DNA from 2 places in the Stenotrophomonas sp. YJH_SMC_64 genome. Region 2 is predicted to be linked to the other one. Evidence: riboswitches for the same ligand, from Rfam matches in the RefSeq annotation. Region 2 holds a riboswitch; the other holds the start of a gene.
What was found. Region 2 has a riboswitch for cobalamin ahead of btuB (TonB-dependent vitamin B12 receptor). Riboswitches for the same ligand answer to the same signal wherever they lie in the genome.

Region 1 (4,951 bases), on a different contig from region 2:
ATGAATCGATTGTGTTGTTGTGGGCAGGAGCGCGCAAGCGGCATAAGCGACGTGCGCGGTAGCGCCGGGCCATGCCCGGCGGTCACGCCTCAGACGATCGCGATCCCCGCCTTGCCCAGCGCCTCGCGCACCATCGCGTCATTGGCTTCGGTCACCGGCTTGGTCAGCTCCCACAGGAACTTCACCCGGAAGCCGGACTTCACCGCGTCCTGCGCGCTCCACAGCACGCAGTAGTCACGGGCCAGGCCGCATACGTGCACTTCGCGGATGCGGCGTTCATGCAGCCAGCCGGCCAGGCCGGTGGCCGGGCGCTCGCCATCGGGGCCGTGGTTCTCGCGGAAGGCGCTGTACGAATCCACCTGTTGGCGCGTGCCCTTGCGCAGGATCAGGTCGGCCACGGTCCAGTCCACGCCCGGGTGCAGGGCGGCACCGGCGCTGCCCTGCACGCAGTGGTCCGGCCACAGGGTCTGCGGCTGCGCGTGCAGCAGGATGGTCTCGAACGGGCGTTGGCCGGGGTGCTGGCTGGCGAACGAGGCATGGTCGGCCGGGTGCCAGTCCTGTGTTGCCACCACGGTGCGGTAGCGGCGCTGCGCCAGCAGATCGGCAATGGGTGCCACCAGCGCATCGCCCTGGTCGCAGGCCAGGGCACCAGCGGGCATGAAGTCCGGCTGCAGGTCGATCACCAGCAGGGCGACATCGGCGGGCAGGGCGGTCATGGCAGATCCAGCACGAACTCAAGGGGCGACCAGCGTGGCCGCCCCATGCCTGCGCGTCAATCGTCCTGCGGCGTCCCAGCGTCCTGCCCGTAGTACAACAGGCCGATCTTGATCCGCTCGCGGCCATTCTCGCGGCGATGGCGGTTGGCATCGCGCAGCGAGTACACGCAGCCGCAGTATTCCTGCTGGTAGAACTGCTCGCGCTTGCTGATCTCGATCATGCGGCTGGCACCGCCGCCCTTGCGCCAGTTGTAGTCCCAGTACTGCAGGCCTTCATAGCGCGAGGCGGCGCGGATGCCGCAGTCGTTGATCTGCGCCATGTTCTTCCAGCGCGAGATGCCCAGCGAAGAACTGATGGTGTCGTAGCCGTGCTCGTGCGCGTACAGCGCAGTGCGCTCGAAGCGCATGTCGAAGCACATCGTGCAGCGGATGCCGCGCTCGGGCTCGTTTTCCATGCCGCGTGCGCGGCTGAACCAGTTGTCGGTGTCGTAGTCGCAGTCGATGAAGGGAATGCCGTGCTGCTCGGCGAAGCGGATGTTCTCCTGCTTGCGCAGCTCGTACTCCTTCACCGGGTGGATGTTGGGGTTGTAGAAGAAGATCGCGTAGTCGATCCCGGAGGCGGTGATCGCCTCCATCACTTCGCCGGAACAGGGCGCGCAGCACGAATGCAGCAGCAGGCGCTTGCCGTCGGCGGGCAGGGTCAGGGTGGGGCGTTGGAGCTCGGTCATCGTCAGGTACCGCATGGACCGCCGGCAACGGCGATGGCCCATGCATCAGCGCGTGGGTGAACGGGTCTGGCCGGATACCGTGAACAGGACGCGCGCGGCCACACCGCCTGCACGCGCAGGACGACGACGGCCCCGGCAACCTCCCCGCGGAGATTCCAGGTCGAGTCAGGGGACGGTCGTGTCCCCCGGCCGGGGCCGGTATTCGGGCTGGTGGACACGGGCCGCAGCCCACCTACTACCTGCCGCTTCCCAGGCGCGAGCCCAGTGCTGTTGGCAGGATTCGTTTCCATTCACCGCTGCGGGGCAGCTCCGGAATGGACGCGCGAGGCGCCTTCACCGGATTCCCGTTTAAACCCCTCCCCGCGCCGCAGCGATGGGAGGGATACCTTCGGCGTGTGCAAGGTGGACCTGTTGGTGGCGCCGGTCAAGAGCGCAGGGGTCAGAACCCGCTGCGCTGCAACGGGATCCGACCCCAGCGGAAGGAAGGGGTCGGATCCCGCTGCCACGCAGCGGGCTCTGACCCCGGTCGGGATGCACCTTCAATGCCCCACGGCCGCCCGCGTGCGGATGTCGTCCAGCCGCTGGTCGTACAGAAGATGGCCGTTCTCCCACACGGTCACCATTGCGTCCTCGAAGCCGTCCGGCAGGGTGTCGTCGCCGTTGGCCGGCAGTGGCACCGTATGCAGGCTGCCATCGTCCAGGTGGCGCAGCAGGCGCATGCGGCCGCGCTTGCTGGCCTTGCCGGCGTCGGTGACCGGATCCTTGTAGACGTCGATCCACTCGCCCTCGACCCGTGCGGCCGAGCACTTCAGCGCGAACTTCTGCGTATCGCGGTCCAGCCGCTGCAGCAGCGCACCGCCCATGCCGAAGGCCACGTTGTCGGCGGCGTAGCCGTCGTCGGTGATGCGCTGCAGGATCGCGCGGATGGTGTCCGGATTGATGCCATCGCCCTGGATCACCCGCACGTGGTTGAGCACGCGATAGCCCTTGCCGTTGATCGCGTGGCCGAAGGCTTCATCCAGCCGGCGCAGGCTTTCGGCCACCACCTCCACCGGGTCACCCGAGTCGGGACGGATGACCAGGGTGGCGCCCGACGCGATCACGTCATCGCGCAGGGTGGTGCCCCAGTGTTCGCTGATCGCGCGGTAGATGTCATAGCTGTCCGACACCACCGCCACGATCGAACCGGGCTTGCCGAACTGGCGCAGCATGTTGCGATAGGCGTCCACCTCGCGTTCGCGGCCCCAACTGGTGATGGTGCTGTGCTCGGCGGCCGGAATCGAATAGCCGGCCATCGGCGCGTGGTAGTGCGCGCGTGCCAGGCACAGCGCCGACACGGTATCGGTGCCGAGGAAGTTGACCAGGTGCGCGGCACCGCCCAACGCGGCCGATTCCAGGCTCGATACACCGCGCGCGCCGAAGTCGTGCAGCTTGAACGGCAGCTGCCCCTGCGGGTCGTCGCTGGTCTGCTGCAGGAACGCGGCGATGGTCTGCCGTGCGTGCCAGCTGATGGTGGCCACGGTGACCGGATACCACACGCGCAGCAGCAGCGTTTCCAGATACGACGGCACCCAGAACGCAGCCGGATCGGTCGACTCGATGGTCATCAGTGCCTGGTGGGTGGGCACCACGCTGCCCTCGGGAACGGCGCGGATGCGCACCGGCAGGTGGCCGCCAAGCCGGTCGACGATATCGCGCCAGCCGGCCTCGTTGAACGGTTCGCCGTGCGCGGCGAATACCGCAGCAGCGTCGTCGATGTCGGCGTGGGTGACCGGTCGTGCCAGCGCGTCCTTGAGGATCGCCTGCAGGCCGAAGAACACCGTGCGATCGTGCAGGCCGCCACGTGATTCGACGTAGAAGAACGTGGCATCGGTACCCGGCGGATACTGCAGCCAATGGCTGGCCTTGTAGCTGTCGGTGTTGAGGAGAAGATTATCGAGGTAGTGCATGACGGAAGCTCCTTCGCGTCGAGTGACACCAGCGGTCTATCCGCCAGTGGGGAGGCCGGGCCTGTCAGCCGCGGCCGAGGAAATACTCCAGGATGTGCAGGTGGTCTTCGAACAGCTGCGGGCCCATGTCCAGGGCTTCACTCACCGGTATCCAGCGCGCCTTGTCGGCGTCATCGCCGCCGCGCACCGGCGGCAGGTCACCGGCCGGAAACTCGAAGTGGAAGCCGTGGGTGATGGTGCGGCCGCGCTGGCTGCGGTCGGGGTGGTCGAAGACCTGCTGGCCCTTCAGCGAACCCTTCAGCACCGGCAGCGGAATCTTCAGCCGGGTTTCCTCGCGCAGTTCGCGCAGGCAGCTGTCGAGCAGGCTCTGTTCCTGGCCGACGAAGCCGCCGGGCAGTGCCCACAGCCCCTTGCCGGGTTCCGAGCGGCGACGCACCAGCAGCACGTGGCCTGAATGCACCACCACCGCATCGGTGGTGACGAAGGTGGGCGCGTAGGGCGCATCCTTCCACGCGGCCTTGTACTGTTCGATGAAGCGGTACTCGGCCACCAGCTGGCCATAGGCAGGCGCGCTTTTGCGGAACGCTTCGAGCATGTCGTACACCGGCGCCGGCACATTGCCACGCAGCATCAGCAGCGCGCCGTGGAAGTCGACGTCGCCGGCTTCGAACAGGTAGCGCCGCAGCTCGGTGGCCGACAGGGTGGCGGTGTGCTGCACGTCCACCAGCGGCCACTGCGGGAACTCGCGCAGGTAGTAGCTGGACGCGTCCTTGTCCATGCCGATCAGGCCTACCTTCGCATCAGCGGCGGCGCCGTCGTTGCGCAGGGCGTCAGCCACCTGGCGCTGCACGTTGGCGATCCACTGCGCTTCGTTGTACAGGTGGTCACGCAGCGGGCGGATCAGCAGGCGGTCGGTGTGGCCATCGAGGGCGGCCTGGATCATCACGGCACGTTCGGCCACGGTCCAGGGATTGCGCAGGCTGCGGGGGGTATCGGCAGAGCCGACCAGGAAGATCAGCTTGCGGGCCCGACTCAGGGCCAGGCGGGCAACGGCGGCGTGGCCGTTGTGGAAGGGCTCGAATCGCCCGATGAAGACGAGATAGTCGAATTCCATGAGAATCCCTCATGTCGTTGTGGCAGCCGCGGGTCTGTCCCTTGGCTTGCTGCAGATGCTACGCCGATGGCGGGGCGGGTCAAGCCTGCAGCCGTGCTTTCTGCTGAACGGCGCATCGCGTGCGCGGACTGCGCCGTTGTTCTCAGGCCCTGAGAAGCCCCTGCGCCATACTGGCACCCACGCGGCGGACGGCATGCTCGGGGGCAAGACAGTGGCGGACAAGTACTGCGATCTGGTCATGAAAGGCGGCATCACCAGCGGCATCGTGTACCCCAATGCGGTACTGGCGCTGGCGCGCGAGTATCGCTTCAAGAGCATCGGCGGCACTTCGGCCGGCGCCATCGCCGCCGCCGTGGCGGCTGCGGCGGCCTGCGGTGATCGTCGCCAGCAGGCCGGCGAGCACCTGCCCGGCGATGCAGGCTATGGCGGGTTGTCGGCGGTGTC
Region 2 (4,951 bases):
GTTGGCGGCATCGTCGTAGCGCTTGCCGGCACCCTGCACGGTCAGGCCTGCGCGGAAATCGCCGAAGCGACGGTCGATGTCCAGGCGCGCGGTCTGCTGCGCGCGGCGTGGCAGCCAGTTGTCGAACTGGGTGCTGCCGCCGGTGCGGTTGCGCGGGTCGGTGTAGCTCAGCTGCGCGTTGATGTCGAAGCCGGCCAGCAGCACGCCACCGGTCAGCTCGGCACCGCGGATGCGGGCCTTCTCCACCTGCTGCATCTTGAAGGTTGCCGCATCGTAGGTGATCAGGTCATCGATGCGGGTTTCATACACGTCCAGGCCCCAGTGCCAGCCCTGGCCCTGCTGCGAAACGCCGAGGTTGGCGCTCTTGGACTTCTCCGGCTTCAACGTCGGCACGCCGCTCCACGGGTCGTACAGATCGCTGAAGGTCGGTGCCTTGAACGCCGTGCCATAGCTGGCGTTGAGGCGCAGGCCGTGGCCCAGCTCCATCGCCCAGCCAACGCTGCCGGTGGCGTGGTTGCCGAACTGCTGGTTGTCGTCGTTGCGTGCGCTGGCCTGCAGCTGGTGGCGGCCGAAGCGGCCCTGGTACTGCACGAATACGCCGGTGTTGCGGCGGCTGTCGACCAGGTAACCCGCGCTGCTGCCATCCAGGTTGTCTTCGCTCCAGTCCACGCCTGCGCTCAGCAGCTGGCCCTCGGCCACGCCGAAATCGCCCTGCAGGGAGGCGCTGTCGCGGTGGGTCTGTGCGCTGCCACGTGCACCGAAGTCGCCGAAGTTGTCCGACTCGTTGTCACTGCGGCCGACGTTGGCGGTGAATGCCAGGCGCTCGGACGGGGTGTAGCGCACCTTGCCGGCCAGCACCTGCTGGCGGGTTTCTGAATAGTTGTAGTAACCGTCGTAATGGTTCCTGCCGTCGGCGCGCAATGCGCTGCCTTCCACGTTCCACTGGTCGTTGAAGATGTAGCCACCGCGCAGGCTCTTGGACAGGTTGCGGTAGCCGTCGCGATCGGGCTCGTCGGCGAAACAGCCGGTGAACAGCGTGGCCGAGCCGCGGCAGGCATCGATGCCATCGGAATGCTGGTAGGCGATGTCGGCACCGAACCAGCCGCGCTCGGTACCACCGCCAATGCCACCGCTGGCTTCACGCAGGCCGTTGCTGCCACCGCCAAGCTGGAAGTGCGGGGCGAAATCGCCCTGGTTGCGGCGGGTGAATATCTGGATCACGCCACCGATGGCGTCGGCGCCGTACAGGCTCGACTGCGGGCCGCGCACGATTTCCACGCGCTCGATCTGCGCCAGCGGCAGGTCCTGGTACATGGCCAGGCCGAGGTCGGCGCTGTTGATGCGCACGCCGTCCACCAGCACTACGGTGTGGCCGGAATTGGTACCGCGCAGGAACAGCGAGCTCTGCTTGCCGAGGCCGCCGGCATTGGCCAGGTTGATGCCGGCGCGACCGCGCAGCAGTTCCTGCAGCGAAGTGGCCTGGCTGGATTCGATCTGGGCGCGGTCGATCACCTGCGCCGGCGCGATGCTGTCCTGCAGGGCGATCGGGGTGCGGGTGGCAGTGACCAGGATCTGGTCGAGCGCGGTGGTGTCATTGGCGGCCTGGGCCAGCGCGGGCAGGGCGGCCAGCACGGCCAGGGACAGCATTCGGGACTGCAGCTTCATGGGGGACTCCGGGTGCCACGCACGCCCGCGTGGCGAAGGGGAGGAGCCGCGAAGGCAGGCGTGCGCCGATGCCGCAGCGCACGCCACGGTCATCCAGCGCCATGCCCACCGCATCGCGACCTGAGGCTTCCGGGCCGGTCTCCGGGCTTGCCGCCGGCTGGCGCGAGGCCACCGTCCAGGCGCCTTCCCATGCCTGCGGCACAGTGGCGGTGTTGCCTGGAACTGACGTGCTTACCGTTGCGGGGGCAGCGCCGGCCTGGCGTGGAATCACGCGTCACCGGCTTCCCGTTTCAACCTGCCGGCCATGGCCGCAGGTCACCTGGAAGTGCGCGCAGTCTACGGCATCGCAGGCCGTCCCGTTGCGTCGCGCCTGCGCGACTGCCTTTGCTGTGCCTTTAGAATGGTTGCTCGATCCCGTGGTGCCGTTGCCGATGTCCGCCCGTTTTCCGCTGTACCTGCGTCGCCCGTCCGGGACGCGCGCATGATCCTCGACCTGGTCCGCCATGCCGGCAATGGCCGTGATGAGTTCCTTGATGGCCGCAGCGACCCACCGCAGCTGGCCGGCCTGCCACAGGAGCTTGTCGAGGCCTATGCCGGGCAACGCTGGGAGCGGGTGATCAGTTCACCGCGGTTGCGCGCGCTGCATACGGCGATGGCCCTGGCCACGCCGCGTGGGCTGGACGTGGAAGCGGACGAGGAATGGGAAGAACTGGACTTCGGCGATTGGGACGGGCGGTCACTGTTCGACCTGCCGGAGGATGCACTGGCGGCCTTCCATGCCGATCCGCACGCGTTCCCGCCGCCCAATGGCGAGAGCTGGGGCCACTTCGAGCGGCGCATCGCGCGCGCGCTGGATCGTCTGCTCGATGATGACGATCCGGTGCCGACGCTGGTGGTCAGCCATGGCGGCCCGTTGCGCATGGTGCTGTCGCAGGTCTGCGGCCTGCCCATGTCGCTGTGCTGGGCGCTGCGTATCGACCACGGCACGCGCCTGCGGGTGTGGCTGGAGCGCGGCGAGATCGGGCTGGTGGGTGAGCTGCTGGAGCTGCAGCAGCCCTGAGCGCACTCGCCGGGCATGGCCCGGCGCTACCGATCCCGCATCACACTGGTAGTGCCGGCCGCTGGCCGGCATCCCCAGGAACGCGGAGGCCTCAATCCTCGTCCGCGCCCTCGGCCACGCTGTCCTCAGCGTCATCGTCGGCATCGAAGCGCTGCTCATGCACCGGGCCCGACGCCGGGCCGGCTGCCTTCAGCGGATGCGCAGCGATGCGTGCTTCGTAATCCTGCACCAGTGCTTCACGCTGTGGCTCGCTCAGCTCCTGCCAATGGCAGTCCAGCAAAGCGCCTTCCAGCGAGTACAGCAGGTTCAGGCTGGGCTTGAAGCCGGCGCGCTTGACCTTGACGAAGGCGCCGACGGCTCCGATCGCGACCAGGTCGTCGCGGCTGCGCAGGCCGACCTGGCGCAGCCACGCCGCACTTTTCGGGCCGATGTTGCGCAGCTTCGGTGCGCTCATCCCAGCGCCTCGACGAACACGCGGGCGATGGCTTCCAGGCCAGCTTGGTCGTCGGCATCGAAGCGGCCGACCTTCGGGCTGTCGATGTCGAACACGCCGATCAGTTCATCGCCGCGCAGCAGCGGCACCACCAGTTCCGAGCGCGAGGCCGAATCGCAGGCGATGTGGCCGGGGAAGGCGTCGACGTCCTCTACGCGCTGGGTCACGCGCTGGCTGGCGGCGGCACCGCACACGCCCTTGTCCAGCGGGATGCGCACGCAGGCCGGCAGGCCCTGGAACGGGCCGACCACCAGTTCCTTGCCGTCGTACAGGTAGAAGCCCACCCAGTTCAGGTCGGGCAGGGCGTGGTAGACCAGGGCCGAGAGGTTGGCCGCGTTGGCGATGCGGTCGGACTCGGCGTAGACCAGGCCACGGGCCTGTTCCAGCAGCTGGGCGTATTGTTCCGGCTTGCTGCCGGTGAGCGAGGCATTGGCGAACATGCCAGCAGTCTAGCAAGCGTGCCGGGCCAGCGATAATGCACACACTGTTGCCCTGTTGGAGCCCGTCGATGCCGATGCCCGCCACGCTGCCGCCCGCCCTGTTCGTCACCGGCACCGATACCGAGATCGGCAAGACCGCGGCCAGCACCGCGCTGCTGCACGCACTGCGCCGGCGCGGCCTGCGTGCGGTGGGGATGAAGCCGGTGGCCAGCGGCAGCGAAGACCTGGGCCAGGGCCTGCGCAACGAAGACGCATTGGCGCTGCAGGCGGCCAGCTGGCCGGTACCGGACTATGCCGATCTGAACCCGTATGCGTTGCGCCAGCCGCTGGCACCGGAGCTGGCCGCTGCCGAGGACGGCGTGCAGGTGGAGCTGGCGCCGATCGTGGCAGCGTTCGAGCGGCTGCGCGCGCAGGCCGATGTCGTGGTGGTGGAGGGGGTTGGCGGTTGGCTGGCACCAGTCTCGGCCACGCTCGACCAGCTCGACCTGGTGCGCACATTGCGGTTGCCGGTGTTGCTGGTGGTGGGCATGCGGCTGGGCTGTGTCAACCACGCGCGTCTGACCGCGCAGTCGTTGCAGGCCAGCGGCGTGGAGTGCCTGGGCTGGATCGGCAACCACATCGACCCGGCGATGCAGCGCCAGGATAAGAACATCGCAACGCTGCAGCAGCGCCTGCCGATGCCGTGCTGGGGGCGGCTGCCACATCTGCCGGGAGCGGATGGCCAGATCCTGAGCACGCATCTGCTCGATTGACCTGGGGTAGTGCCGGCCGCTGGCCGGCAACCTCGATGTATCCACCTGCGTGCAGTTGCCGGCCAGCGCCCGGCACTACCGTGCTGCGGCCGCCAGCTCCCGCGCGATCGCACCCAACCGCTCCACCGCGCCGATGAAGCGCGCATCCAGCGTCTGGCAGCACGACAGCCGCAGGCAATGGCGATACCGCGCGCCGCGTGAATACACCTGGCCGGGCATGAACACGATGTCCTCCTGCAGTGCACGCTCGAACAGCTCGCGCGTGTCCACGCCGGGCAGTTCCAGCCACAGCAGGAAGCCACCCTGCGGTTCGGTGGCGCGGGTGCCGGCCGGGAAGTGTTCGGCCACCAGCTGGCGCAGCCGTCCGACCTGTTCGCGGTACAGCCGGCGCATGCGATGCAGGTGGTGCTCGTAGCTGCCCGCTTCCAGATAGGCCGCCACCGCGTCGCCCAGCAGCTGCGGCTCGCCGCCGGTGGACTGGAATTTCAGCAGCGCGATGCGCTCGGCGAAGCGGCCGCCATCGAGCCAGCCGATGCGGTAA

Region 1: it holds a riboswitch for cobalamin, as region 2 does, so the genes downstream of both, AC5P9L_RS16390 (epoxyqueuosine reductase QueH) here and btuB (TonB-dependent vitamin B12 receptor) in region 2, are expected to answer to the same signal.

The regions. Positions count from the first base shown of each region.
Region 1 covers NZ_JCAFUN010000015.1:90-5,040, forward strand. The annotation lists gene pncA (bifunctional nicotinamidase/pyrazinamidase) at 90-716, opposite strand; gene AC5P9L_RS16390 (epoxyqueuosine reductase QueH) at 773-1,459, opposite strand; cobalamin riboswitch at 1,621-1,850, opposite strand; gene AC5P9L_RS16395 (nicotinate phosphoribosyltransferase) at 1,984-3,393, opposite strand; gene AC5P9L_RS16400 (bifunctional nicotinamide-nucleotide adenylyltransferase/Nudix hydroxylase) at 3,458-4,507, opposite strand; gene AC5P9L_RS16405 (patatin-like phospholipase family protein) at 4,701-4,951, shown strand, end outside.
Region 2 covers NZ_JCAFUN010000001.1:215,513-220,463, reverse strand. The annotation lists gene btuB (TonB-dependent vitamin B12 receptor) at 1-1,665, opposite strand, end outside; cobalamin riboswitch at 1,781-2,003, opposite strand; gene AC5P9L_RS00915 (histidine phosphatase family protein) at 2,147-2,725, shown strand; gene AC5P9L_RS00910 (TfoX/Sxy family protein) at 2,817-3,179, opposite strand; gene AC5P9L_RS00905 (GAF domain-containing protein) at 3,176-3,658, opposite strand; gene bioD (dethiobiotin synthase) at 3,727-4,410, shown strand; gene AC5P9L_RS00895 (aminotransferase-like domain-containing protein) at 4,486-4,951, opposite strand, start outside.